Linked DNA regions of Parasedimentitalea psychrophila. Each later gene encodes a partner of the first gene's protein in a complex. Links are inferred from orthologs where the notes say so. Each region holds a gene or a part of one and is shown on either strand. Other genes may lie near its edges.

Region 1 (3,137 bases):
GGCTTGGTGGTGAGGCTGCCAAATTTCGGCACCTCCACGATTTTCACCCACCGGGGCAGGGTTACTTTGGCCAGCGCGTTACGGGTGATCTCGTCGTGTTCCTCGAGCACCAGAAACACTTCTAGCAGCGAGCGCGGGTAGGTCAGCCGCTGCAGGCGTCGCAGCAGCGCCTTGCTGACCTCGGATTCGTGGAACAGCGGCACCAACATAGATATGCGCGGCAGGCGGCGGATCTTGTGCGGCGCACCACCTGCCAGTGGCGGCTGTCCAACAGGCGCGGCCCTGGCCAGATGGGAGGCGAAGCCGATCAGTTTCAAGCCGACGAACAGGCTCAGCGCGATCACCGACAAGGCGCAGAAACCCGTGAAAACCAGCCGTGGGGCAAACCCCGTTAGCCCGGCGAGTGCGACCAACAACATCAGGGGCCGCAATGGGCGGTTGCTGGTGTGCCAGTGGCGGCTGCTGTCTTGCAGCGGCACACGGGTGCTGGCCGCCAATGCCAATTCCTTGCGAAAATGCGCGGTCAGGAACGCGGTGACCTGGTCCTCAGCCGCCAGCACTGGTCGGATGGAATCGAAACTGCCGCGCAGGGCAGTCTTTAAGGTTTCAAAGTGCTCGGGGTGGGCAATGGCCACGACAAGTTGCGAGCCACTATACGTCCACGGAACGGCCCGGTGCTTGAGCCAGAATTGCGCCGGCTTGCGGTTTAGCAGCCGAGAGTCTGCGGTGATGTCTGAAAGATCGACCCGTTGCAGGCCCTGTTGTTGCGACAGCGCCTCAAGCACCTGATCCGGATCGGCCCAGCCCTGACTTATCAGAATATGGCCAAGCGGCGCGTCCTGGTGGCGTTGCAACACCAGCGCCCGCAGCAAATCGGTATCTCGGATCGCCCGGGCGTCAACAAGGTGACGGCCAAGGCGGCGGCGCAACTGCGGCGGATGTAGTGGCTGCGGATCACGAAAAACAACCGACTCATCAGGCATTGCACCACCGCCATTGTTAACTGTCAGACAGCCTCGGCGGCGGTGGTTAACGGTCGATTAACCGACCGGACCCTTTGCGGGGTTTTACCCTAGGTTTACGCCACCGCCGCTTTGCGGGCGGCCATCGCCTCGGCAAAGCGCTCAAACAGGTAAAAACTGTCCTGCGGGCCGGGGCTGGCCTCGGGGTGCTGCTGCACCGAGAACACCGGGCGGTCGGCCAGACGGATGCCACAGTTAGAGCCGTCGAACAGCGATACATGGGTTTCCTCAACGCCGTCGGGCAGGGTCTGGGCGTCTACCGCAAACCCGTGGTTCATCGAGGTGATCTCGACCTTGCCAGTCGCGTATTCCTTGACCGGGTGGTTGGCGCCGTGGTGGCCGTGGTTCATCTTCACGGTCTTGGCCCCCAGCGCCAGCGCCAGCATCTGGTGACCCAGACAAATGCCAAACACCGGCAGCTCGGTGGTGTCGAGAATGGTCTTGATCATCGGCACCGCATATTCGCCGGTTGCGGCCGGATCACCAGGGCCGTTGGACAGGAACACACCATCGGGGTTATGCGCCAGAATCTCTTCGGCACTGGCACTGGCGGGTAGCACGGTGACATCACAGCCAGCCGAGGCAAGGCAGCGCAGGATATTGCGCTTGGCACCATAATCGATGGCGACAACCTTGTGCTTGGCAGCACTCTGCTTGGGGAAGCCGTCAGGCCAGGCCCAACGCATTTCGTCCCAGCGATAGCTCTGCGCACAGGTCACGTCCTTGGCCAGATCCATGCCTTCCAACCCTGACCATGCGCGGGCAGAGGCCACCAGTGCCTCGACATCGAAATTGCCGTCGGGGTCATGCGCCAGCGCCACATGCGGCGCGCCCTGCTGGCGAATCGCACGGGTCAGGCGGCGGGTGTCGATGCCGCCAATGGCAATGCGCCCGGTGCGGGTCAGCCAGTCCTTCAATTCCTCGGTGCTGCGCCAGTTGCTGGCCAGGGTCGGGTCCCATTTGACCACCATACCCGCGGCCACCGGGTTGCCCGTTTCGTCGTCTTCCGGGGTCACACCGGTATTGCCGATATGCGGGAAGGTGAAGGTGACGATCTGACCGGCATAAGACGGGTCCGTCATGATCTCCTGATAACCGGTCATAGCCGTGTTAAAGCAGAGCTCGGCGACGGTTTGTCCGGTGGCACCAAAACCTGCGCCATAAAACACTGTACCATCGGCCATTGCCAGGCATGCGGTGGGCTTGGACGGGGCGGTATCGGCCATTGCGCGAGTCTCCATGTGGGATAAATTCATGGGTTCTTAAGGGCAGGGCTCAGTCGGGTCAAGCCCGGCCTAATCTGCCGCGGTCATGGGTTTCATGGCGTCAGGTTTGATCGGGTGGTCTTGTCTCCTGTCAGTTGATTGGGTAAGGCTATGGGTTCCAACGCCATGGGGATGGAAAACACAATGGATATGCGCACACGGGTCACCACGGCTCTGAAGCAGGCAATGAAGGATCGGGCTGCAAGCCGCCTGGCTACCCTGCGTCTGATCACTGCTGCGATCAAGGACATGGAAATTGCCGCGCGGGGGGATGGCGAAGAGATCACCATCGCCGACAGCGACATTCTGGCGATTCTCAGCAAGATGACCAAACAGCGCAACGAAAGTGCCCGCGCCTACGAAGAAGGCGGTCGTTTGGATCTGGCCGAGCGAGAGCTTGAGGAAATCGCCATCATCGAAGAGTTTCTGCCCAAGCAATTGGCCGAGTCTGAGGTGCGGGATGCCATTCGGGCGGCGGTTGCCAGCACCGGTGCCAATTCGATCCGCGACATGGGCAAGGTCATGGGGGCGCTGAAATCGAAATACACCGGCCAGATGGATTTTGGCAAAGTCGGGCCACTGGTCAAGGATCAGCTTTGCTCGGGCGGTGACTGCTGAACCCGCCAGGGTCTGCATTTTCAGATAAAGCTGTGTTGGCCGTCAGGCCGACACAGAACACGACACCCGATCAACTGCTATCCATTTTGCCGCCGGTCCACCGGCGGCCGACAGTGGGCCTGACAGGGGTGGTCGGCACGGGTGATCATCGACGAGGCGCCGATACTGGCGCCCCGGGATGGGGTCTTACATCCAGTGACCAAACACATGCATCACGATGTCATCGCGCTTC
Region 2 (4,257 bases), 2.0 Mb from region 1 along the record:
GAGGCTGGGTGCCGCAGGGGCAGGTGGCCGGGGCAGGTGGCCGGGGCGCTGCCCCGGACCCCGAGGTATTTTTAACAAGAAGAAGAGAGCATTCCGCAGCTTTGCGGCTTTGGCCTGAAGATCCGCAGGTCAGGTGCTGCCGGGTGGGTATTGGCCTGAAGACGGCAATGAAAAACCCCGGCCACTTGGACCGGGGTTCTTTGGTTCTAACATCCGGGGCTCCGCCCGTTCGGCGCTGACAACAGTCTGCCAGACTGTTTTCCGGGCGCGCCTTACCCCTGCAGGGCCTTCACCGTGATCTCGCCCTCGGCCTGGACCTTGATCGCCAGGGCGGCGGCGTTGGCGCCGGCGGCGGTGGTGAAGTAGGGGATCCGACCGTAGAGCGCCACCGAGCGCATCTCTTTGCTGTCCTCAACCGCCTGTGCACCTTCGGTGGTGTTCATCAGCAGCTGCACATGGCCGTCTTTCAGCAGATCAACCACATGCGGGCGACCCTCATAGACCTTGTTGACCCGCTCACAGGTCACTCCGTGACCGTCCAGCCAGGTCTGGGTGCCGCGGGTGGCGATCAGGGTAAAGCCCTGCGCCACCAGCACCTGTGCCGCCTCGAGCATCAGCGCGCCCTTGTCGGCGTCCTTGATCGAGATGAAGGCCTTGCCCGTTGATGGCAGCACCATGCCCGCCCCCAACTGGGCCTTGAGGAAGGCGCGCGGGAAATCGCGGTCCCAGCCCATCACCTCACCGGTGGAGCGCATTTCCGGCCCCAGCAGGGTGTCAACGCCGGGGAAGCGGGCAAAGGGCAGCACCGCCTCTTTGACCGAGAACCACGGCATGTTGGGATCGGCCAGCGTCATCGGATCGCCCAAGGGCAACACGTCGTCATATTTGGCGTCTTCCTTATAGGGCGCGCGCAGCGGGAAGTTGCTGAGGGGTTCGCCCGCCATCACACGGGCGGCGATGGAGGCAATGGCGCTGTCGGTGGCCTTGGCAACAAAGGGCACCGTGCGGCTGGCGCGCGGGTTGACTTCGATCAGGTAGATATCGCCGTCTTTGATGGCGAACTGGATGTTCATCAGGCCAACAACGTTCAGGCCCTTAGCGAGGGCATAGGTCTGGGTCTTGATCTCGGCGATGATGTCATCCGACAGCGAGTAGGGCGGCAGCGAGCAGGCGCTATCGCCCGAGTGCACCCCGGCCTCTTCGATATGCTGCATGATGCCTGCAACATGCACGTCTTTGCCATCACAGATGGCATCCACGTCCAGTTCCACCGCGCCGGACAGGTAGCTGTCGAGCAGCACCGGGCTGTCGCCAGACACCACCACCGCCTCGGCGATGTAGCGTTCCAGCTGCGCCATGTCGCGGACGATCTCCATCGCCCGACCGCCCAGCACATAAGACGGGCGGATCACCAGAGGGAAGCCAATCTCTTTGGCAATCTCCAGCGCCTGCGCGTCTGTGGAGGCGATGCCGTTGATCGGCTGCTTCAGGCCCAGCTCGTTGACCAGGGCCTGGAACCGCTCGCGGTCTTCGGCCAGATCAATGGCGTCGGGGGTGGTGCCGAGGATCGGAATGCCTTCGGCCTCTAGCGCGTTGGCCAGTTTCAGCGGTGTCTGGCCGCCAAACTGCACGATAACACCGTGCAGGGTGCCGTTCTGCTTCTCGGTCTCCAGGATCTCCATCACGTGCTCAAAGGTCAGCGGCTCAAAATACAACCGGTCCGAGGTGTCATAATCGGTGCTGACGGTCTCGGGGTTGCAGTTGATCATGATGGTTTCATACCCCGCCTCGGTCAGCGCATAGCAGGCGTGACAGCAGCAATAGTCGAACTCAATCCCCTGGCCGATGCGGTTGGGACCTCCGCCCAGAATGACCACTTTCTTGCGATCACTTGGGCGTGCTTCGCATTCCGCCTCGCCCATCATCGGTGCCTCGTAGGTGGAGTACATATAAGGCGTCTGCGCCTCGAACTCGGCGGCACAGGTGTCGATGCGTTTGAACACGGCGGTGACACCGAGGGCGCGGCGGGCCTTGCGGACGGTGGTTTCGCTGGTTCCGGTTAGATTGGCCAGACGCGCATCGGTAAAGCCAAGCATCTTGAGATTGCGGACCCCACGTTCGTCGGTGGGCAGGCCATTGGCGCGGATCTCGGCCTCGGTCTCGACGATTTCGCGGATGCGGGCCAGGAACCAGGGGTCAAACATGGTGACGCGGTGGATTTCATCATCCGACAAGCCATGCCGCATCGCCTGGGCAATGGTGCGCATGCGGTCGGGGGTCTGCAGGCTGATCGCTTTGATCACCGCAGCCTTGTCGGCACCGGCATCGTCCCACAGGCCCACCGAGACACCGGGGATGTCGACTTCGTCAAATCCGGTCAGGTCGGATTCCATCGAGGCCAGAGCTTTTTGCAGCGACTCGTGGATGGTGCGGCCAATCGCCATCACCTCGCCCACCGATTTCATCGCGGTGGTCAGATAGGGCTCGGCGCCGGGGAATTTCTCAAACGCAAATTTCGGGATCTTGGTGACGACATAGTCGATGCTGGGTTCAAACGAGGCCGGTGTCACCTTGGTGATGTCATTGTCCAGCTCGTCCAGCGTATAGCCCACCGCCAGCTTGGCAGCGATCTTGGCAATTGGAAAGCCGGTCGCCTTGGAGGCCAGCGCCGAGGAGCGGCTGACCCGCGGGTTCATCTCGATCACCACCATACGGCCATCGGCGGGGTTGACCGCCCATTGCACGTTGGAGCCGCCGGTCTCGACACCGATTTCACGCAGAACATTGATCGAGGCGGTGCGCATGGCCTGGTATTCTTTATCCGTCAGGGTCAGCGCCGGGGCCACGGTGATCGAATCACCTGTGTGCACGCCCATCGGGTCGATGTTCTCGATGGCGCAGACGATGATGGCGTTGTCGGCCTTGTCGCGCACCACCTCCATCTCAAATTCCTTCCAGCCCAGCAGGCTCTCGTCAACCAGGATCTGGTGGACCGGCGAGGCATCCATGCCGGTGCGGCAGAAGTGAATGTAATCGTCGCGGTTATAGGCGACGCCACCGCCGGTGCCGCCCATGGTAAAGGCGGGGCGGATGATGGCCGGCAGGCCGATGTCTTCGATCGATTCGAGCGCCATGCGCACGCCTTCGTCCAGGTCGGGTTTGCCACTGTCCAGCTTGGGGGCGGTGACGATTGTGGCGCGTGGGTTTTCAATGCCCAGACGATCCATCGCCTCGCGGAACAGTTTGCGATCTTCTGCCATTTCAATGGCATCGCGGGTGGCCCCGATCATCTCGACGCCGAATTTCTCCAGCACGCCCATCTCTTCGAGCGCCAGAGAGGTGTTCAGCCCGGTCTGTCCGCCCATGGTGGGCAGCAGCGCGTCGGGGCGTTCTTTCTCGATGATCTTGGCGACCACTTCGGGGGTGATCGGCTCAATATAAGTGGCATCAGCCATATTGGGATCGGTCATGATTGTGGCGGGGTTTGAGTTGACCAGAATGACCCGGTAGCCCTCTTCACGCAAAGCTTTACAAGCCTGAGCGCCGGAGTAGTCAAATTCGCAGGCCTGGCCAATAACAATCGGTCCCGCACCAATAATCATGATCGATTGGATGTCGGTTCTTTTTGGCATGGCCATATTCCTTTGATGTGCGCGAGTCGTGGCGCCCCCAAAGCGCCAAATTGTCATGGGTTATAGGCCCCGCGAGGAAAGGTGCAAGGGGGATCGGAACTGAGTTCAAAAATGCCGCAAAAATCGCTTTTGTTCGCATAGTGAACGTCTATATAGCCGATTATCGACACATGGAGTAAGCCAAAGTGCGCATCCGCTTTGATCAGGGGCCCAAGGGGGCGGGGACTTGTTTTGCTTCCCCACAGCGGGTGATCCGGGCGGATCAGCCGCATCAGGTGCCAGCGGCGCTAGCGGATCTGGATGCCATGCGCGCCGCCGGCAAGTGGCTGGCAGGCTATGCCAGCTACGAGCTGGGATATGCGCTGGAGCCGAAGCTGGCAGAGCTGATGCCCGCCGATCGGCGACTGCCGTTGATTTGTTTTGGTGTCTATGATGCTCCCGTGGGGAGGGTCAGGCGCTGCCTTGCAGTGCCGGGCGAAGTGGGATTGCAGCGGCTGACGCCGCGTTGGGATTTTGACCGCTATGCCACCGCCTTTGCGCAGGTGAAGCAAGCCATCGGCGCCGGCGATATCTATCAGGCCAATCTGACCTTTCCGCTGGATGCGGTGGTTTTGGGCGACAGCGA

What was found.
Region 2: the proteins of carA (region 1) and carB are in contact, whole or in part, in a solved structure (PDB 1KEE), measured with the Escherichia coli proteins. The link is inferred for Parasedimentitalea psychrophila from one-to-one orthologs.

What each region holds. Positions count from the first base shown.
Region 1 is NZ_CP127247.1:560,537-563,673, reverse strand. Bases 164-2,982 are described here. They hold carA (glutamine-hydrolyzing carbamoyl-phosphate synthase small subunit), read right to left. Parts: upstream 2,249-2,982; coding sequence 1,079-2,248; downstream 164-1,078. Other genes in these bases: QPJ95_RS02765 (GatB/YqeY domain-containing protein), read left to right, coding at 2,432-2,905; QPJ95_RS02775 (glycosyltransferase), read right to left, coding at 164-983. Also shown: more of QPJ95_RS02775, read right to left, coding at 1-163; QPJ95_RS02760 (hypothetical protein), read right to left, coding at 3,092-3,137. UniProt on the Escherichia coli protein: Small subunit of the glutamine-dependent carbamoyl phosphate synthetase (CPSase).
Region 2 is NZ_CP127247.1:2,568,913-2,573,169, forward strand. The notes cover bases 73-4,011. They hold carB (carbamoyl-phosphate synthase large subunit), read right to left. Parts: upstream 3,633-4,011; coding sequence 273-3,632; downstream 73-272. Other genes in these bases: QPJ95_RS12525 (aminodeoxychorismate synthase component I), read left to right, coding at 3,818-4,011. Outside these bases: more of QPJ95_RS12525, read left to right, coding at 4,012-4,257. UniProt on the Escherichia coli protein: Large subunit of the glutamine-dependent carbamoyl phosphate synthetase (CPSase).